Linked DNA regions of Pueribacillus theae. The protein of the gene in region 2 interacts with the protein of the main gene of each other region in a pairwise test. Links are inferred from orthologs where the notes say so. Each region holds a gene or a part of one and is shown on either strand. Other genes may lie near its edges.

Region 1 (11,014 bases), on a different replicon or contig from region 2:
AATGATCGAGTAGCCTTGTTCTTTTGTTTTGCCAATCAGCTTATCGATTTCTTTGCGGTGCAACAGCAGTTTTCGCGTTCTTAATGGATCGTGGTTGTAACGGTTGCCTTGTTCGTAATGGCTGATATGCATATTTAAAAGCACCATCTCACCGTTTTGAATTTTGGCGAAGGAATCTTTCAAGTTCACCCGCCTTGCGCGAATCGACTTAATTTCTGTACCTTGAAGCACAATGCCCGCTTCATACGTTTCTTCGATAAAATAATCGTGCCGCGCTTTTTTATTTTGCGCAATGACATTTCCTTCTCCTTTTGTCATAAGTTCCGCCTCCCCACAATCAACGCTGTTTACATATTATACCGAATTGGTCAAAGATAGTCAAGGGAAACCCTTCGGCACAGAGGGTTTCCCGTCAACGTTTTTTCTTCTTTTTCTTTTTTGCGACGTTATGATAAAAAGGCTTTTCGTTTGGCTTTTCTTTTTTCTTTCCCTTTGGCTTTGGCTTCGGCCTCCGCTGTCCGCCTTGAATAACTTTCGGCCGATCTTTCGCAGCAGATTTGCGGGTTTTTTTCATGCCAACGACTTCGAAATCAATGGAATGCTCTTCAACGTTCACATTTAAGACTCGAACACTAATTTCATCACCAATACGAAAAACGTTGCCTGTCCGCTCCCCAATCATTGCATAATGGCGTTCATCATAGCGGTAATAGTCGTCCGTTAAATAACTAACGTGGACAAGCCCTTCAATTGTATTCGGGAGCTCAACAAAGATGCCAAAGTTCGTGACGCCGCTAATAATCCCGTCAAATTCCTGACCGATTTTGTCTTCCATATACTGCGCTTTTTTCAAATCATCCGTTTCGCGTTCGGCATCGACAGCAAGCCGTTCGCGCTCGGAAGAATGCCGTGCAATTTCCGGCAGCTTTTCATTCCATTTTTCTTGTGTGTTCCCGTCCATTTTATTTTCAAATAAGTACGTTCGGATAAGGCGATGTACAACCAAGTCAGGATATCGGCGGATTGGCGATGTAAAATGTGTATAAAAATCGGTGGAAAGGCCGAAATGCCCAAGGCTCTTCGGATCGTATTTCGCCTGCTTCATCGAACGCAGCATGACCGTACTAATGACAGCTTCTTCCGGTTCATCCTTCACCTCTTCAAGCAATTGCTGAAGCGCTCTAGGGTGGATGTCATTTGCGCTTCCTTTGACGACATAGCCGAAGTTCGTAATGAATTCAAAGAACTTAGCCAGCTTTTCCTCGTTCGGTTCTTCATGAATTCTGTATAGAAAAGGGATATTCAGCCAATGAAAATGCTCGGCAATCGTTTCGTTTGCAGCAAGCATAAATTCTTCGATCAGCCGTTCGGCAACGGAGCGCTCACGGATCACGACATCAACCGGATTGCTGTCTTCGTCTACAATAACTTTTGCTTCATTGAAGTCAAAGTCAATCGCGCCTCGCTTCATTCGTTTGTTGCGCAGAATTTCCGCCAGTTCTCCCATCTCTTCAAAAAACGGCACGAGCGGTTCATACTTTTTCAATACAGCATCGTCTTCTTTTTCCAAGATTTTCCGCACGTTCGTATACGTCATCCGCTCTGTCGTTCTGATGACACTTGGAAAAATATCATGTTTTACAACGGCGCCGTCCGGCGTAATTTCCATTTCGCATGAAATCGCCAGCCGGTCTACTTGTGGATTCAAGCTGCAAATGCCATTTGACAGCCGGTGCGGAATCATCGGGATGACACGATCAACAAGGTAGACACTCGTCCCGCGTTCATAAGCTTCTTTATCAATCGGAGATCCTTCTGTTACATAATGAGAGACGTCCGCGATATGGACACCGAGCAAATAGTTTCCGTTGTCAAGCTTCTTGACATGGACAGCGTCATCCAAATCTTTCGCATCTTCACCGTCAATGGTCACGATCGTTTCGAATCGCAGATCGCGCCGCCCTTTCAGATCGTTTTCACTAATTTCATCCGGTGTCCGATTTGCCTGCTCAATGGCTTCTTCAGGAAATTGCCGCGCCAGGCCATACTTGTAAATAATTGAAAGAATGTCGATGCCGGGGTCATTTTTATGCCCAAGAATGTCAACAACTTCCCCTTCGGCGCTCATTCTGCCTTCAGGGTATTTCGTCAGCTTGACGACAACTTTATGGCCATCTACCGCCCCGTTTGAAGCTTCCTTTGGTATGAAAATGTCATTCGGAATCCGTTTGTCATCTGCAATAACGAAACCGAAATGCTTGCTGTCAGTGTATGTACCGACAACCTCTTGAATACCCCGTTCAACAATGCGTATAACGACGCCTTCAGGCCTTGTTCCGGATGATTTTTGGTTCAAGCGAACGATAACCGTATCTGAATTCATCGCTCCATTTAAATCGGACTGGGTAACATACACATCAGGCAATCCGTCTTCTTCTGGTATGATGAAGGCAAATCCTTTTGCGTTTCCTTGCACCTTCCCCTTCAGTAAGTTCATTCGCTCTGGAACGCCATAGCGATTGCTTCTCGTTCTTACAATCAATCCGTTATCTTCTAAGTAATTCAGTGTCTTGACAAAATCTTTGAATTCACTTGAATCGCTTAAGCCAAACGCTTCTTCTAGTTCCCCTACTGTAAGCGGCTTGTATGCTTCTTCACGCATAAATGCCAGGATTTGATCAGCTTTCTCTTTATTCAATCTTTCACCCTCCTTTTTTCTATGTTTAACTAATTTAAAGCTATGTAAACGATCGGAATAAAGATTTGATGCATAAGTGCTACTTGCTTTGCCAATCAAGGCCTTCTAAAAACGCATAAACATCCTCTTGAAGCTGTTCCTTTTCTTTCCCAAGCGTAATGACATGGCCAGACTCTTCATACCATTTGATTGTTTTATTTTCAGAGCCGACACCGTTGTAGATTTCATCTGCGCTTTCCGTATTAATCACTTGGTCTAGGCGTCCTTGGGCAACAAAAACCGGAACAGAAATTTTCTTCAATCCGTCCCTTACTTCCAAATTAAGCTCCTGCAACTGCTTCAGCGTTGCCATTGGCGTTTTGCGAAAGGCTTCCATTTCTTCTTCAACTTGCTCTTTCGGTTTTCCTTCAAGCTCTTTATATTCCTTCGCATAGCGGACAACCCCTTCAAACATCAATTCCTCGCTCTTAAATGTTGTTGGGGAACACATTGTAAAAAGTCCCTTTACGTTTTCAGTGTAACCCAATTTCAGTGAAAAAACTCCGCCAAGCGAAAGGCCGCCGACAGCAATTTCTTCATACCCCTGATCTTTCAAAAATTGATAGCCTTCCATCACGTCCTGCCACCAGTCTTCAGGCCCTGTTTTCACAAGTTCTTCAGGCGGAACGCCGTGCCCTTTATAAAGCGGTGCATGGCATGTATACCCCCGTTTTTGCAAATAGCGGCCAAGCATCCGGACGTCTGCTGTATTTCCGGTAAACCCGTGCAAAAGCAGCACGGCGCGCTCTCCTGCTTCAAATGTAAATGGCTTTGGCGGAATAATTCTCATATGGATCTCCTCCTCGTATACTCCTAATCGTACTTTTCCCCAAATTCATATTAAAAAACAGCAGGGAAAAACCTGCTGCTAAACAAAAGTCTATAAAAGTAACGTTGAACTGGTTTGTCATGTAAACCCCGAAACTTTTTGAATAACATTTTACACTAAATAAGCTACGGCTATCGCCAAAAGGAAAAACAAAACAGAAAGAACCACTGTAATCCGAACCAATAGCGCATCAATACCGCGCGCTTTTTGTTTGCCAAAGAGCTGTTCCGCTCCGCCGGAAATGGCACCAGACAGGCCAGCGCTTCTTCCTTGCTGCAAAAGGATGACTCCAATTAAGCAAATCGCTACGATAACAAGCAAGACCAAAGCAACAGTATGCATCGTATTTCCTCCCATTCATACGAGACTCTTACTAATGAATGTATCAAAAAGAGAAGCCTCTGTACAGAGGCTTGCTTACTTTAAATTATAGAAAGCGTTTGTTCCTGGATATTGAGCAACAGATGCAAGCTCATCTTCGATTCTGAGCAATTGGTTGTATTTTGCGACCCGGTCGGTTCTTGACGGTGCACCTGTTTTAATTTGGCCGGCATTTGCCGCAACTGCAATATCCGCAATCGTGCTGTCTTCCGTTTCACCTGAACGATGCGAGATGACAGCAGTATAGCCTGCACGTTTCGCCATTTCAATGGCATCAAACGTTTCTGTTAACGTACCGATTTGGTTTACTTTAATTAAAATGGAGTTGCCGATCCCTTTTTCAATGCCTTCAGACAGCTTTTCTGTATTTGTAACGAACAAGTCGTCTCCAACGAGCTGGACTTTGCCGCCAAGGCGGTCAGTTAATTTCTTCCAGCCTTCCCAATCATTTTCATCAAGTCCGTCTTCAATGGATACGATTGGATATTTTGAAATGAGTTCTTCATAGAAATCGATCATTTCATCGGATGTTTTCACTAAACCTTCGCCGGCAAGATGATATTTTCCGTCTTTATACATTTCCGATGACGCAACATCCATCGCAAGCTTTACTTCTTCTCCTGCCTTGTATCCCGCTTTTTCAATGGCATCCATAATCGTTTGGAGGGCTTCTTCATTCGAAGCTAAATTCGGCGCAAAACCGCCTTCATCACCGACCGCGGTGTTGTACCCCTTGCCTTTCAGTACAGCTTTCAGCGAATGGAAAATTTCTACGCCGCAGCGCAGCGCTTCAGCGAACGTCTCCGCTCCGACAGGCATAATCATAAATTCTTGAATATCAACGTTATTATCGGCGTGCTCGCCGCCATTTAAAATATTCATCATTGGGACAGGAAGCTGCTTTGCGTTAAAGCCGCCCAAATAAACATAAAGCGGAAGCCCAAGGTAATCTGCCGCCGCTCTCGCAACAGCCATCGAAACGCCCAAAATCGCATTTGCTCCAAGCTTTTCTTTATTGTTTGTGCCATCAAGTTCGAGCAGCGCTTCATCAACGCCAAGCTGATCCAATGCATCATAACCAATGATTGCCGGAGCGATTAGCTTGTTTACATTGTCGACTGCTTTTAAAACACCTTTTCCTAAATAACGATTTTTGTCGCCGTCGCGAAGTTCCACTGCTTCATATTCACCTGTGGAAGCACCGCTCGGAACTAGCGCTCTTCCGACTGCGCCCGATTCCAGCACAACTTCAACTTCAACTGTCGGGTTTCCACGGGAATCAAGTACTTCGCGGCCGTACACATCAGCAATGATAGACATTCGAAACACTCCTTGTTCATCTCTTATTTTATTAACGATTTTCCTGTCATTTCTTTCGGCTGATCTTTGTTCAAAAGGTGCAAGAGGGTTGGAGAAAGATCAGCAAGGATGCCGTCATTCCTTAATTCTACTCCTTTTTTCGTCACAATAACAGGCACAGGATTCGTTGTGTGGGCAGTCATTGGTTTGCCTTCAAGCGTTACCACTTCGTCTGCATTCCCGTGATCAGCCGTGATAATCGCGGAGCCGCCCTTTTGAATAATGAGATCCACAATTTTTCCTAAACACTCATCAACTGCTTCCACCGCACGGATTGTCGGTTTAAGCATTCCTGAATGGCCGACCATATCCGGATTGGCAAAATTTAAAATAATGAGGTCATATTTATCCGCATTGATTTCCGCAAGGAGTGCATCGGTCACTTCATACGCACTCATTTCAGGCTTCAAATCATACGTTGCCACTTTCGGTGAATCAATCAAAATCCGATCCTCGCCAGGGAATTCCTCTTCTTGTCCACCGCTGAAAAAGAACGTAACATGCGGGTATTTCTCCGTTTCCGCAATGCGAAGCTGCGTTAATCCTAACTTGGAAACCGTTTCGCCTAACGTATTGTCCAAACTAATCGGCGGAAAAGCAACTTCTCCGTTTACTGTATCGCTAAAGTGTGTCATACATACATAATGGAGGTTTCTTGGGAACCCCTTCCCAAGATTAAATCCGTTAAATTCATCGTTTGTAAAAACTTGTGAAAGCTGAATCGCCCGATCCGGCCTGAAGTTTACAAAAATAATGGCATCATTGTCTTTAATCGTTGCCGTTGGGCTGCCATTTGCATCGGTAATGACGGAAGGGATGACAAATTCATCAGTAATTCCTTCATCATATGACAGCTCCACCGCCTGTTTGGGATCGGTATAGGCAGGCCCCTCACCGTAAACCATTGCACGATACGTTTTCTCGACTCGTTCCCATCTTTTATCGCGATCCATCGCATAATAACGTCCCGACAGTGTAGCAATCTTGCCAACACTGGTTTCGGCCATTTTCTTTTCGAGTTCTTCGATGTAGCCTAACGCTGATTTAGGGGGAACGTCGCGTCCATCTAAAAATGCATGGACATAAACATTTTCAACGCCATTTTTCGCTGCCATGCCAAGCAAAGCGTAAATGTGCTGATTATGGCTATGGATGCCGCCGTCCGATAACAAGGCAAAAAGGTGCAGGTTTGTCCCAGATGCTTTCACGTGATCCATCGCGCCTAAAAGTGCTTGGTTTTCAAAAAACTCCCCATCACGGATCGCCATATTGATTCTTGTCAAGCTTTGATAAACGATGCGTCCGGCACCGATGTTCATATGGCCGACTTCAGAGTTTCCCATTTGCCCTTCGGGAAGCCCGACCGCTTCGCCGCAAGCGGTTAACGCGGCATGCGGGTATTCATTCCAATATTTGTCGAAGTTTGGCTTTTTCGCCTGTTTGACCGCGTTGCCTTGTTGCTCGTCTCTTAGCGCAAAACCGTCAAGAATAATAAGTGCTACAGGTTGTTTAGACACGTTTCACCGCTCCTAACAAATTTAAAAATGATTCGGGATCAAGGCTCGCCCCTCCAACAAGCGCCCCGTCAATATGCGGCATGGCCAAGATCGAGTCGATATTCTTTTCATTCACACTGCCGCCGTATTGAATGCGGATGCTGTTCGCCGTTGTTTCTGAATAAAGCTCGCTTAGCACGTTCCGAATCGTTTCACACACGTTGTCCGCGTCTTCAGGTGTGGCGCTCTCGCCTGTTCCAATTGCCCAAATCGGCTCATATGCGACAACGATACGGCTCGCTTCCTCTTCACCTAAACCATGGAATGCTTTTTCAATTTCACTGCGCACAACGGCTGTCGTTTGGCCGCCTTTTCTCACTTCAATAGACTCTCCGACACAAACAATCGGATGGAGGCTATGGCGTATGGCCGCCTTTACTTTTTTATTTACGGTTTCGTCTGTTTCCCCAAACATCGCACGGCGTTCGGAATGCCCGATAATGACGTATTCAACGCCGAGTGCGTTCAATTGGCTTGGACTGATTTCACCGGTATAAGCGCCCTCTTTTTCCCAATGCATTGTCTGCGCGCCAATTTTCAAATCGGTGCCTGCCGCTTCTTTGACAAGGCTGTCTAATGCAATCGCGGGCACACAGATGACAGAGTCAATCGCTTCAGCAGAAGGAATCCGCTCTTTTACTTCTTCAGCGAAACGCTTTGCTTCATCAACGGTTTTGTACATTTTCCAGTTGCCGGCAATAATTGGTTTCCGCACGTTCTTCACCTTCTTTTTGATTCTAAGTGAAATGAAATCGGCACGTTCGCCGATTTCTCTTTCCGTTGTTATTTATCATCGAGCGCTTTCACACCGGGAAGTTCCTTTCCTTCCATAAATTCAAGCGAAGCGCCACCGCCTGTTGAAATATGATCGACAGCGTCCGTATAACCGAACTTTTCAATCGCCGCGGCTGAATCGCCGCCGCCGATAATCGTATATGTATCTTTTGCATCTTTGAACGCTTCAGCGACCGCTTTTGAACCTTCTGCAAAGGCATCCATTTCAAAAACACCCATCGGTCCGTTCCATACGGCAAGCTTTGAGTGAAGGATAACTTCTCTGTACTTCGCGCTCGTTTTAGGGCCAATATCGAGCGCTTGCCAGCCGTCCGGAATTTCATCAATCGAGACCGCTTTCGTATTTGCGTCATTTGCAAAACGATCCGCTACGATGACATCTTCAGGCATATAGAAGTTCACTTGTTTATTCTCCGCTTTTTCAAGCAAGTTGGCCGCGAGCGAAATTTTATCTTCTTCAAACAGTGAATCGCCAATATTCAACCCGCGTGCTTTCAGAAACGTATTGGCTAATCCACCCCCGATAATTAAATTGTCTACAATATCCAGCAAATGATCGATGACATTAATTTTGTCTTTTACTTTTGCCCCGCCGATAATGGCAGTAAACGGACGATCCGGATTCGTGAGCGCCTTGCTGAGCGCTTCAATTTCTTTTTCCATTAAAAATCCGGCAACGGCTGGCAAGCGTTCTGCAACGCCTGCTGTTGATGCATGGGCACGGTGGGCAACACCGAACGCATCATTTACATAGAGATCAGCCATCTCGGCAAAATGTTTTGAAAGCGCTGGATCGTTCGCTTCTTCCCCTGGCTCAAAGCGGACGTTTTCAAGCATTAACATGTCGCCTTCAGCGAGCTTCTTAATCGCTTCCGTTACTTCGCTTCCATAAACAGCATCAGTCTTTGCCACCTTTTTTCCGATTAACTCAGATACCCTTTTTGCGACAGGATCAAGCCGCAATTCTTCAACAACTTTTCCTTTTGGCCTTCCAAGGTGGCTTGCCAGGATAACTTTCGCTCCCTTGCTGCATAAATATTCAATCGTAGGCAATGAGGCTGTAATTCTCGTATTATCGGCTACTTCACCGTTTTCCATCGGCACATTGAAGTCCACCCGACAAAAAACGATTTTCCCTTTCCAATCTATATCATGAAGTGTTTTCTTATTCAAAAACAAAGTACCCCCCTATCCAGTTGCACTGCTTCTTATTATACGTTTATTAAATTCGATTTCGCAACTATGAAATTCGACGAAAAACGAAACAAAAAAAGAGAAAAATCGGCATTTTCCTCTTTTTATTCAGTCCTATTTTTATCATGGATAATTTTTCGAAGCGCGCCCGTTATTTCTGTTTCTGTCACAATCCCTTCCGCGATCACTTGGCCGGATACTTCGATGACCGGAATTCGGATTTGGTAGGTTTCGAGCAAGCTGTCATCTGTATAAATATCAATTTTGTTTATCGTATATGAAAAATCGTCCTGTAATGTTCGCAGAATTTGTTCCGCTTCGTCGCACAACGGACAATTTTCTTTTGTATAAAAATAGACTTGCATTTCTTCCACTATTCATGTTCCTTTCTCGTTGAAGCCCTATTGGAACCGCTTTCTTTTTGATGAAGATGGAATATTCATTTCTTCCCGATATTTGGCAACGGTTCGCCGCGATATTTTAATCCCCTCTCCTTTTAATAAATCAACAATTTTCTGATCAGAGAGTGGTTTATATTTATCTTCACCATCAATTAACGTTTGCATCACATGCTTTACGGCTCTGGATGAAGCTCCTTCTCCATCGGCGGACTCGACTTTTGATGTAAAGAAATCTTTCAATTCATAAATCCCTTTCGGGGTTTGGATCACTTTATGTTTCACCGCACGGCTTACCGTTGATTCGTGGACATCAATTTCATCGGCAATTTCTTTCAGCGTCATCGGCTTCAGGTGAAGCACCCCTTTTTCAAGAAATTCCTTTTGATGTTTGACGATGGCTTCTGACAGCCGAAGCAATGTCATCCTCCGCTGCTCGATGCTTCGGATGAGCCACATCACTCTGCTGTATTTTTCATTCATGTATTGCTCTGCTTCCGTTTTCCCTGCTTGTGAAAGCATATATTGATACTGGCGGTTAAGATGGATCGTTGGAAGCATATAATCATTTAATGTAACGAGATACTCACCTTCAACTTTTTCAACTGTAATGTCGGGAAATAAGTATCTTGGCTTTCCTTCTCCGAGCGCCGCCCCTGGTTTTGGATTGAGTGAAAGAACGAGATCTGCGGAGGCTTGCACTTCTTTTAAAGAAACATTATATTTGGCAGCAATGTCATTCCATTTCTTTTCAGCTAACAGCTCAAGATCGTTTTCAACGATTTTTTCGGTAAGGAATGAGCGCTCTTCTAACTCTTCAAGCTGCCAAAGCAGACATTCCTGGAGCGAACGTGCTCCGATACCGATTGGTTCAAACAGTTGGAAATATTTAAAAGCCTTGTAAACGTCCTCTTCGCTTTTTCCAAGAAAACGAGCCGCTTCCTCAAGTGAAATCACTAAATAGCCAGCTTCATTGATATTTTCTATTAAAAAGGCAAGAATCTTTCGCTCACTTTCAGGAAACGACAAATCTCTTAATTGTTCCAATAAAACGGATTGGATGTTCTCCTCTTTCACATGAACATAATCGATCGGGCTATCTTGTTCCTCATCGCTTTGGGAAGGTGAATATTCGCGGCTGTATGTTGTACTTCGAAATCCGTCTTCTTGCCAATTTTTATTTTCTTTTAGCTCAATCAACGGATTTTCGAGCGCTTCTTCTTTTAAAAAATCTGTCAATTCAACGGCGGAATATTGCAAAATCGCAATTGCTTGACGAAGTTCAGTCGTCATGATTAATTTTGTCGTTTGTTTTTGAAATAATCCTAACTCCATCGTCAACCCCCCTTTCTCTTATTCTACTATAAAGAGAAGCTTTAAGTTAGTGGGGATTTTCTTCATCCCCACTAATTTAATAGCACTCACAGAGTATAACTCTCGCTAACTCACTTCGTTCGCAGTCTCGGTAAACGAGACTTTTCAGGGAATTGGCGTAATAAATGTTTCTTTTAAGCGCTTACTTTTTTAAAAAAGCTGGTTATGCGATGTAATGAAAAAGCGACGCATTCAGCTTCAATGAACTGGATACATCGCCTTTGAATTTTTCTTTTTGTTTATCAAAAGTTTTACTCTTTTAGTTCCTCTTCGGCTAAATAGGGATGAAGTTTTTTCGGATTGGTTACTCTATCTTCCGTAATATGGACTTGGCATGATCGGTTATTTTTGATGAACTTAAAAACCCCGTTATTGAAATCCGTACCGACTT
Region 2 (10,871 bases):
ATCAATAAGCTAATCCAATTTTTCTCCTTTGATAAACTCTTCATTTGAAAGGTAGTGACGAAGTTTTTCAAAAGCAGGCTCTGTCCAAAAGCTTTCGGATTCGATGAATTGTTTTGCATCATCTCGGGCAACTTCCAATGCCCTGTAGTCATGAACCAAATCAGCGACTTTAAATTGCGGGATGCCGCTTTGTTTTTGTCCAAAAAAATCGCCGGGGCCACGAATTTTCAAGTCTTTTTCCGACAATAAAAAACCGTCATTCGTTTCAGTCATCACTCTCATTCGTTCTTTGCCTTCTTCGCTTTTCGGATTGGCGATTAATATGCAATACGATTGGGAACTGCCTCGCCCAACGCGTCCCCGGAGTTGGTGAAGCTGTGCTAAACCGAAACGCTCAGCATCGTAAATAATCATTAAGGAAGCATTTGGAACATTCACCCCGACTTCAACGACTGTTGTAGAGACAAGGATTTGAATATTATTTTCGCTGAATTGCCGCATCACCGTTTCTTTTTCCTCGTTTGTTAATCGGCCATGCATCAGGCCTACCTTAAAATCCGGAAAGTGATGGACAATCTCTTCATGAACATCAATGACATTTTGAACATCCAATTTATCCGATTCCTCAATTAACGGGCAAATGACATAGGCTTGCCTGCCGGCTGCAATTTCTTTATTCAAAAATCCATAGACCCGTTCTAACATGCTATCCTTTACCCAATAGGTTTCAATTGGCTTCCTGCCTGCGGGCAATTCTGTTATCGCTGAAATATCCATGTCCCCAAAAGCGGTGATGGCAAGGGTTCTTGGAATCGGTGTCGCTGTCATGAACAGAACGTCCGGCGAAAGCCCTTTGCTTTTTAATGCCCGTCTTTGGTTAACGCCGAACCGATGTTGTTCGTCTGTAATAACGAGGCCTAAATGATGGAAATTCACATCTTCCTGAATCAAGGAATGGGTTCCGACGATGATTTGAATATCCCCGGCTTTTAAGCGAGAGAGAATGTCTTCTCTTCTTTTCCCTTTTACCGAACTTGTCAACAATGCAATCGAAATGTTATGGGAAGCTAGAAGCTGCTGCAATGACTCCATGTGCTGTTCGGCCAATATTTCAGTAGGAACCATAAGTGCTCCCTGGTATCCAGCTAAAACGGCGGCATATAACGTGATCGCAGCGATTACCGTTTTTCCGGATCCAACATCACCTTGCAATAGGCGGTTCATCCGATAAGGAGAGCGAAGATCTGTTAGAATCTCTTTCAATACGTTATGTTGGGAAACGGTAAGTTCAAAAGGAAGCAAGCCAACCATCTTTTTCAGTTCCTCATGCGAAAATTGTTTGGCTGTTCCTTTGCTATTCTCTCTTTCAAACTTGCGCAGCGCCTGCATTTTTAATTGAAATAACAACAATTCTTCATATACAATCCGCCTTCTTGCTTGCTTTAACTGCGTATGGTTTTTAGGGAAATGAATCGCTTGAATAGCTTCCCGCTTTGAATACAGTTTATATTTTTTTTGTATAAAGCCCGGAAGCAATTCTTCCATATCGTCGATACCGATTAAGAGAGCAGATTCGATAAACCTTCTGAACTGCTTTTGGTAGATCCCTTCTTTTAATGAATAGATCGGTTTGATTGCACGATCATTCGAAAAGGAAGAAAGTTCAATGTTGTCAACCGTAACTGTCATTCGATGTTGATCCCATTTTCCTGAGATCGTAACAGTCTTACCGGGGGTTAAGCTTTTCTTCAAAAAAGCCCGATTAAAAATAACAGCATTGATAAGAATTCGGCCGACAAGGATTCTTGCGGTTAACTTTGACTTTTTCCCTCCGTAATAGCGCACATTAGGGGTATTTTGAACTTGTCCTTCCAATGTAACACTGTCACCATGCTTGACATCCTCCAGGTTGCTTAATTCATTATCTTCATACCGGTAAGGAAAATATTCAAGCATGTCCTTAATTGTATGAATGCCAAGGGAATTGAGGTCATTTTCCAATTCGTCGCCAATCCCTTTTATTGTATTGACTGGTTGATTTAACTTCATTGCATTTCCCCCGCTATTAATTAGAAAAAATCCTACCCGGGCAAAGGTAGGAAAAAATAATTTTATCACGCCGCAACTGTCCGAAAGACCCTTACTCTAAGACTTCGAGGAATCGAAGAAGTGTAGACGCTAATCTCTGATAAGTCTTACTTTATTCAACAGCTATGATATAGGAATAAACCGGCTGCATGCCGTTTTGTATTTCGACATCCATAAAAGAAAAGTTTTCGTTTATATACTCCTCAAGTACTTCCGTCTCCGCCTCGCTTATATTTTCGCCGTAAATGATGGTTACAAGTTCATTATCATCGGTTATCATTTCGTTTAAAAGATTTTTGGCAGCTTCTTCGCTTGTTGGTGCTGTCGATACAATTTTGCCTTCTGAGATGCTTAAAAAATCGTTTTCTTTAATTTGAATGCGATCGATTGCTGTATCGCGGACCGCATACGTCACTTGTCCGGATTTTACATTGCTCATGGCCGCTTTCATGGCCTTCTCGTTCATTTTATCGTCTAGATCAGGATTGAACGCAAACAGCGCGGCAATGCCTTGTGGAATTGTTTTCGTTGGAATTATTTTAACATGGCTTGAAGCTACTTTCGCCGCCTGTTCCGCTGCCATCATAATGTTACCATTATTCGGCAAAACAAAAACAGTTTCGGCATTTATTTTTTCAATTGCTTGCACTATATCTTCGGTACTCGGGTTCATTGTTTGGCCGCCGAATATCACTTCTGTATTCCCAAGGCCTTTAAATAATTCAACCAACCCTTTACCGGCGGCAACCGTTACAAAGCCGAAACGTTCTTTCTCTTTTTCAATATTGGCTTCAGTGTTGGCCTTTTTAACATTCGCGGCTTCCTCACGTTGAACAATACTGCTATGCTGTTCACGCATGTTGTCGATTTTAATATTAATTAATTCACCGTATCTCTGTGCATATGTGAGCAATTCACCTGGATATTCACTGTGGATGTGGACTTTAACCAATTCATCATCTGCCACAACGAGAAGAGAATCTCCAAGCTTACTTAATTTATTGCGGAAGGCTTCTTCTTCAAATGGCTGTTCCTTAAGCTTTGAGTCTCGAAAATGAATCATAAATTCTGTACAATACCCAAATTCAATGTCATCCGTATGGATATGTGATTGGGCATTTTTGTGATGCTCGGCACGAATCATTTCTTCCATGCTTACAGCGTCAGTCTCAACATCGGCTATGTCCTTTCCCTCTAGAACGGCTAAAAAAGCTTCGTAAATAACGACAAGGCCTTGTCCACCCGAATCAACCACTCCTACTTCTTTTAAAACAGGCAGCAATTGGGGGGTTCTAGATAGTGAAGCTTTCGCCTCGGCAACTGTTTCTTTCATTACTTCCGTTATATCGTTTGTATTTTTTGCTGTAGATACAGCTTTTTTAGCGGCATCCTTTGCAACTGTTAAAATTGTTCCTTCAACAGGCTTTATCACAGCTTTATATGCTGTTTCAACCCCTTTTTCCAAAGCTTGCGCAAATTCCAGCGAATGGAGAACATCTTTTGCTTCAACCGCTTTGGAAAACCCACGAAAAAGCTGCGATAAGATGACCCCGGAATTTCCTCTCGCGCCCATTAAAAGGCCTTTTGCGAAATGGGAAGCGATGTCTTTGATCTCGTTTTTCGCATGTTTTTTTATTTCATTTGCCCCAGAAGAAAATGTTAAATCCATGTTCGTCCCCGTATCCCCGTCTGGAACAGGGAATACGTTCAGTGCGTTAATTTTTTCTTTATTTTGAGATAGATGGCTTGCAGCCTGATATATCATCTGTCTTAAATATTTTCCGTCCAATTCGTTCAATACCACAAATTTTCCTCCTAACTACGTGGTCGTTACACGTACACCTTGGACAAAAATATTCACAGAATCAACTGCAAGCCCAAGCATTTTATCTAGTTGATATTTCACTGTTGATTGCACATTGTGGGCTACTTCCGAAATTTTCGTACCATAGCTTACAATAATATACATATCAATATGGACACTGTCTCCATCAATCCGAACGACGATACCTTTACTGAAATTATCTTTTCCCAACAATTCAGTTATTCCGTCTTTAAGCTGTTTTTGAGAAGCCATCCCTACAATACCGTAGCAATCGATTGCTGCTCCACCGGCAATCGCAGCGATGACTTCTTTCGTAATATCAATTTGTCCTTGTGAGGTTTTTAACTCAATTGACATAGTCATCCTCCTTTTCAGCCTAATTCCAGTTCAATTAAAATCAAAACTTCCTTAACGTATTTTACTATACTTGGAAGAATTTTAACAGTTATCTTAGTAACTGGCCTAGTTGATAGCAGTCTTTTGAGTTTGGGCATTGAAACGAAGAGAACTGGAGTACGGGCAACATTGTTTTTACTTGCAATCGCCCGGAAGGTCCCGAAGTGTCTTGAATGCATCCTTGCCAAACTTAAACCAACTGTGTTCAAAATTCTTGTGTTCAACTGGTATAGTCGCAGAGCTTCTTGCATTGTTTCGGCGGCAATGGTAAAATAGTTCAGTATAACACTGTACGCTGGGAGGTTATCAATATGGCAAAATGCGCAATTACTGGACGCAAAACTTCTTTTGGAAATAAACGCTCTCACGCCCTAAATTCAACAAGGCGAAAATGGGGCGCCAATTTGCAAAGAGCAAGAATTATGGTTGACGGCAAGCCAAAAAGAGTTTGGGTTTCCGCCAGAGCTCTTAAATCCGGCAAAGTGGAGAGAGTTTAACTTCTGCTAATTTTTCTTGAAATCGCGTGTTCAAAAAGGAGGACAAAAAGAGCCGAGAAGCTCGAGGAAGCGAAGTTCTGCTGAACAGAGCGTATGTTTGAAGGATACGTGTGAGTACCGCAAGAACGAAGCTGACGAAGAAATTCGACAGCTTAAGATGTTCGGCTAAAAGCAGCTCGTCCTGTGATAACGTCGAACTGGCTCACATCATGTGAGCCTCCGGACTTTTTGAACATCCTCTAATGCGAAAAAGCACCTAATTGGGTGCTTTTCTTTTTAGTCTTTTTTAAATGTTCCAATTATCGCACGAATAAACCCTCCAAGAAATCTCGGCAGCTTAATGGTATAAAACTTCATCGTACCCCTCCTTAAAAGGTGCCTTTCCCACGTATGATCGTATAAAAAAGAGTTCACTAATAAATTATATTCACGAATTCAAAAATAGTACTGATTCGCCACACGAACTTTTTAAACATCTCTTTTTTCTTTATTACTACAAATATGCTCATTAAGGAGGAATAAGAATCAATTTTATACGGGAGAAGTCAATCGGTTTGAGCGGCGTCCCGAATTTGCTGGATTGCCAACTTTCGGTCGCTTTGATTAAAGATAGCAGAGCCTGCTACTAACACATTTGCCCCTGCTTCCACACAACTTAAGGCTGTTTCCGAATTTACTCCGCCATCAATTTCAATATCAATTGATAACCTTTTTTCCTTAACAAGCGAGTGCAGTTCTTTCATTTTTGGTATGACAGAAGAAATAAATTTTTGTCCTCCAAATCCGGGATTAACTGTCATCAATAGAACTAAATCAACCTCTTCAATAATATGCTGAATCGATGAAATGGGTGTCGCTGGATTTAAAACAACACCTGCCTTAATCCCTTGTTCTTTAATCAATTGGATTGACCGGTGCAAATGGGGACATGCCTCAACATGTACCGATAAGATGTCTGCACCCGCTTCGGCAAAATCTTTTATATACAAATCAGGATTTTCAATCATAAGATGTACGTCAAGCGGCAAAGACGTTATAGGACGAATCGCTTCTACAATAAGCGGCCCAATCGTAAGATTCGGTACGAAGTGGCCGTCCATTACATCGACATGAATATAGTCCGCGCCGCCTGCCTCTACTTCTTTAATTTCTTCACCCAACTTTGAAAAATTCGCGGATAAAATAGACGGAGCAATTTTAACCAAAGTTAATACCTCCTTTTTGTTTCTTTTATCTCTTTAAAAAAAGCTTCGTAATGGCTGTATCGGCTTTTCGCAATGTCGCCATCCTCCACAGCTTGTTTTACTGCGCAGCCCGGCTCAGCCAAATGTGTGCAGCCCCGGAATTTGCAATATTCACCAGCTTTGCTTATTTCAATGAACGTATCGGACAATTCTTCTTTGGTAAAGTGGCTGAAAGCGAGAGAACTAAAGCCGGGCGTATCAGCAACCAATCCGCCTGCTACAGAAAAAAGTTCAACATGCCTTGTTGTATGCTTTCCTCTCCCTAAATGGCTGGATATGCTGTTGGTTTCTATTTTTAAGGAAGGGTTTAGCAAATTTAGCAATGATGATTTCCCGACACCTGATTGCCCCGCAACTACAGTGATTTTTTCCTTCAAATAAGGAGTGATTTTGTCGTTCGTTTTCTTGTCTTTCATAGATAAAAATAAAACATGATACCCTATTGACTGATAGATTTCTGCCACGGAGTCCATGTTTTTCGTTTCATGCTCCCCAAGAAGATCGATTTTAGTAAAGCATATGACTGGCTCAATCCTGTTTGCCTCAATATGCACTAGAAATTTATCGAGGAGCTGCAAATTAAGATCAGGTTCTTTCACCGAGAAAACGACGAGAGCCTGATCGACATTCGCAATGGGCGGGCGCACCAATACATTTTTACGGGGGAGTATATTTAAGACATACCCATCTGTCAGGTTTTCAGCTTCAAATTCAACATCATCGCCAACGAGTGGAGTGATTTTCCGTTTGCGGAAGTTGCCGCGCGCACGGCATTGATAAACAATGCCGTTTTCTGACAAAACATAATAAAATCCGCTTAACGATTTAACAATTTTTCCTTCTGTCATAATCGCTGCATCACTCCATTTTTTTGGCTTCATTGTAAGAGTATGTCTTATTTTTGATTTCTTCCCCGTTTAAAATAAGCTGAAAAGAAGCTTGCCCATTAGGAGCCACTGTAAGTGGAAAAGTGTATGTTTTTGATTTGGAAATCGTTTCTTTTGCTGCAATCCCATTTTTATTCTTTGCATCTTGATACTGTATAACAACCTCAAATTCTCTGCCATCCTCAATTTCAATAGGCTGCGAAACTTCAAACGTTATTGGCTGTTTTTTGTCCTGCTCTGATGGCGACGGTTTGTTAGGCTTATGCTCTTGAACTGGTGGTACATAATCAGATTTTTTAGGCGCTTCTCCTTTGGAGAGCACGATTTTCACTTTGCTGCCTTTATTTAATTCCACATATGGATCGGGGTCTTGTGAAATGACATGGTTCTTATCGACTTTATCGGAAAATTCCTCTTTATACTCGGCTTTAAGGTTTTTATTTTCCATATATTTGTCAACAGAGTTTTTACTCATTCCAATTAAATTATCGAGTACAACCGTTTGAACTCCGCTGCTGTACCTTAAAGTTAAAACGGTCTCGCCAACGACAATTTCCTCACCAGCCTGCGGTGATTGTGACACGATTGTCCCTGCTTCTTCATCCGATTTTTCTTCATTCCAAACGACATTTTTGAAACCCATATCTTCTACAATCCGTTCAACGTTTTCCTTTGACTTTCCTTCGAAGTTTTCCAATACCAGTTTTTCTTTACCTAGGCTTACGACGACTGTCACTTGGCTGTTTTCTTTCACCATCGTTTTTGGAGAAGGAGATTGCCTTATCACTTTTTCTTCTTCCACGTCATGATGATGTTCCTCTTCGCGCTCGGGTTTTAAATGGTTCTTTTCAAGCAGTTCAACAGCTTCAGAGTACGTCTTGCCTGTCACGTCTGGGACAGAGACATCCTTCACATAAAAAAGAGATGGCACGATGGCAAACGCAGCAGCTCCTATTCCTAAAAGCAGCAGCAAGATAACGGATAAAAAAACATATCTTTTTTTCTTCTTTTTTTCTTTTTTTTGTTTCGGTGGCGCTTTGCCTTTGTCCGAAGCAGAAGATCCGTCGCTATTTTTATGGTTGTTTAAGGAAACAGGTGCCAGAACTTTTGTTTTTTCATTATCATCAATGCCTTTTTGTAAAGGTTGATGTTCAACCGTCGGTTCAAGTGCCACTGCCAAGTCTTCCTGCATTTGAGCGACGTTATCGTAACGCAATATTGGATTTTTTTCCATCGCTTTACAAATGATGTTTTCAACATTTTGTGGGATTTCATTGTTTAACAGTTTTGGCAGGGTAAAATCGTCCTGTAAATGTTTTAATGCCACGGTTACTGGTGAATCACCGGTAAAAGGCAGCACCCCGGTTACCATTTCATAGAGAACGACACCTAGAGAGTAGATGTCTGATTTTTCGTTCGCTATGCTCCCTTTTGCCTGTTCGGGCGAAAAATAATGAACCGATCCGAGGACGGATTTTGTATGGGTAATCGTAGCAGACGTCATTGCCATCGCAATCCCAAAATCAGTTACCTTTACTTCGCCTTTATCTGTCAATAAAATATTGTGCGGTTTAATATCGCGGTGGATAATATGGTTTTCATGCGCATGGCGAATCGCGGAAGCAATTTTATTTGTGATAGCAAGCGCTTCATCAATCGGCAGCGGCGCCGATTCGCGTATGTATTCTTTTAACGTTTTTCCTTCTACATATTCCATGACAATGTAGTATACATGATCCTCTTCACCAACATCAAAAATATTAACGATGTTCGGATGGGATAAACTCGTTGCCGATTCAGCTTCACGGCGAAAGCGTAAAATGAACTCGGTATCATTCGAAAATTCCGTTCTTAACACTTTCACAGCCACAATGCGGTCTAGGATTAAATCTTTGGCTTTATATACAATTGCCATTCCGCCGTCACCAACGACTTCAAGCAGCTTGTATCGCTCATTTAACCGTTTATTAATCATATTCGTTCACCTTTTTTTTATTGGAAAACCCGTGCTTAATCAATATGAGCGTAATGTTATCGTCACCGCCGGCTTGATTGGCCAAAGAGATAAGCTCTTCAGCTTTGGAAGGAATGGAGCTGTCAGAACTGATAATTTTTTGAATCTCTTTTTCGTCTACTTTATTTGTTAAACCATCTGAACAGAGTAAAATAACATCATTCGGTTCCCAACTGATTGAACGAATATCGATTTCCACTTGTTCTTCAGTTCCTAAAGCACGAAGCAGAACATGTTTACGGGGGTGGTGCTCCGCTTCTTCTTTTGAGATTTGGCCATTCTTAACAAGCTCATTGACAAGAGAATGATCTTCCGTCAGCAAGGAAAACCCATTTTCATTTAAAAGATAAACGCGGCTGTCGCCTATATGTGCAAGCGTGACATAGTTCGGCGTGCAAATAACAGAAACTACCGTTGTACCCATTCCCCGACAATCAGGGTTAGTTTTTGCAAATTCAAGTAATTTCTTATTTGTATTTTGGACATTCTCTACGAGCCATTCTTCCGTTTTTGCGGGATTTAGTTCTATCTCTGCCTTTTGCCATTGTTCTTTCAAATATGAAACAGCCATTGAGCTGGCGATTTCACCGGCCTGGTGTCCACCCATGCCATCTGCCACAATTGCAAGCAAATTGTCGTTATTATAGAACAGACCCCCACTGTCTTCATTAAGTGTTCGTATTTTACCCGTATCTGTACGAAAGATCGATTCCATCTTCTCACCCCATCTCCTTCTGTCTGCTTCAAAATATGATCCAAGCCGGCTTCCGAATTGTGCCTTGCACAGACGACACGATATCCACTTATCTCTCACATTGCTTAAAGGGCGCATCCGTCTATACACGCGCCTTAACTAGGTTTTTTTCGTAATGAAGCAATAAAAAACCCATCGCTTTCATAATAATGAGGAAAAATTTGAATAGATGCTTGTCCCTCTTTTAAGTAGGAACGAATTTTATTAGGAAGATTGTTTTTTAGTGTCTCATTCGCTTCAAAATCATGATGCTTATTCAAAAAAGCCCTTATCACTTGCTCGTTCTCTCTTTTTTCAATCGTACAAGTACTGTAAATAAGTGTGCCGCCTTTTTTTAAAAGTGGCGCGATTGAATCGAGGATGTCCAGCTGAATTTTTGTGATCTCTTGAACATCCTTTTCACTTTTTGACCATTTAATATCAGGTTTGCGGCGAATGACACCAAAGCCGCTGCAAGGAGCATCTACAAGAATTCGATCAAAAGATTCTTTCGGAAAATGTTCTTCTGCTTCCCTCGCATCCAGTGCTTGGGCATGAATGTTCTTTAGTTTCAACCGCTCGGCTTGTTCTTGAATCAGCTTTACTTTATGGCGATGAAGATCGAATGCAATTACTTCTCCAGTCCCGTTAAGCAATTCTGATATATGTGTTGTTTTCCCTCCGGGCGCCGCACAGCAATCCAATACGCGATCGTTCTCCTGTGGAGCGAGGGCTCTGGCTACAAGCATCGAACTTTCATCTTGAATCGTAGCATACCCTTCCTCAAATACTTTCGTTTTAATAAAGTTTCCTTTCTCTATTTCAATAGCATCACTCGAAAGTTTCCCGGGTTTCGCAATAACCCCTTCCTTTTCAAGCATGTCAATCACTTCTTGGACCGTTGATTTTGAACCATTTACACGGGCTGTCATTGGAGGTGTTTTTAAATTGGCTTCACAAATACTTTTTGTTGTCTCAAGGCCGTACTGGTTTACCCATTCCTCTACTAGCCATATAGGATGGCTATATTTCACTGCAAGCCGTTCGATGTCATTGTCGATTTTTTCAAAATCGGGCAACCCACTTCTCTGAATGTTTCTCAAAATGCCATTTGCCATGTTAGCCAGCCCGCGGTGGCCCCTTTTCTTCGCCAACTGAACTGCTTCAAAAATAATCGCACGATCAGG

What was found.
Region 1: the proteins of rpe (region 2) and eno interact in binary tests that used the Escherichia coli proteins (3 or more experiments, as listed by UniProt). The link is inferred for Pueribacillus theae from one-to-one orthologs.

The regions. Positions count from the first base shown.
Region 1 is NZ_QCZG01000007.1:16,884-27,897, forward strand. The notes cover bases 3,126-6,040. They hold eno (phosphopyruvate hydratase), read right to left. Parts: upstream 5,268-6,040; coding sequence 3,984-5,267; downstream 3,126-3,983. Other genes in these bases: DCC39_RS04920 (alpha/beta hydrolase), read right to left, coding at 3,126-3,527; secG (preprotein translocase subunit SecG), read right to left, coding at 3,678-3,908; gpmI (2,3-bisphosphoglycerate-independent phosphoglycerate mutase), read right to left, coding at 5,291-6,040. In the rest of the region: SsrA-binding protein SmpB, read right to left, coding at 1-318; rnr (ribonuclease R), read right to left, coding at 413-2,662; more of DCC39_RS04920, read right to left, coding at 2,778-3,125; more of gpmI, read right to left, coding at 6,041-6,823; tpiA (triose-phosphate isomerase), read right to left, coding at 6,816-7,577; DCC39_RS04945 (phosphoglycerate kinase), read right to left, coding at 7,646-8,830; DCC39_RS04950 (glutaredoxin family protein), read right to left, coding at 8,956-9,216; rpoN (RNA polymerase factor sigma-54), read right to left, coding at 9,253-10,584; DCC39_RS04960 (universal stress protein), read right to left, coding at 10,875-11,014. UniProt on the Escherichia coli protein: Catalyzes the reversible conversion of 2-phosphoglycerate (2-PG) into phosphoenolpyruvate (PEP). It is essential for the degradation of carbohydrates via glycolysis.
Region 2 is NZ_QCZG01000001.1:155,025-165,895, reverse strand. What follows is about bases 4,182-6,953. They hold rpe (ribulose-phosphate 3-epimerase), read right to left. Parts: upstream 6,012-6,953; coding sequence 5,352-6,011; downstream 4,182-5,351. Other genes in these bases: pknB (Stk1 family PASTA domain-containing Ser/Thr kinase), read right to left, coding at 6,909-6,953; rsgA (ribosome small subunit-dependent GTPase A), read right to left, coding at 6,014-6,898; spoVM (stage V sporulation protein SpoVM), read right to left, coding at 5,083-5,163; rpmB (50S ribosomal protein L28), read left to right, coding at 4,621-4,806; DCC39_RS00825 (Asp23/Gls24 family envelope stress response protein), read right to left, coding at 4,182-4,270. Outside these bases: ATP-dependent DNA helicase RecG, read right to left, coding at 10-2,049; DCC39_RS00830 (DAK2 domain-containing protein), read right to left, coding at 2,201-3,892; more of DCC39_RS00825, read right to left, coding at 3,908-4,181; more of pknB, read right to left, coding at 6,954-8,912; DCC39_RS00795 (Stp1/IreP family PP2C-type Ser/Thr phosphatase), read right to left, coding at 8,905-9,666; 16S rRNA (cytosine(967)-C(5))-methyltransferase RsmB, read right to left, coding at 9,801-10,871. UniProt on the Escherichia coli protein: Catalyzes the reversible epimerization of D-ribulose 5-phosphate to D-xylulose 5-phosphate.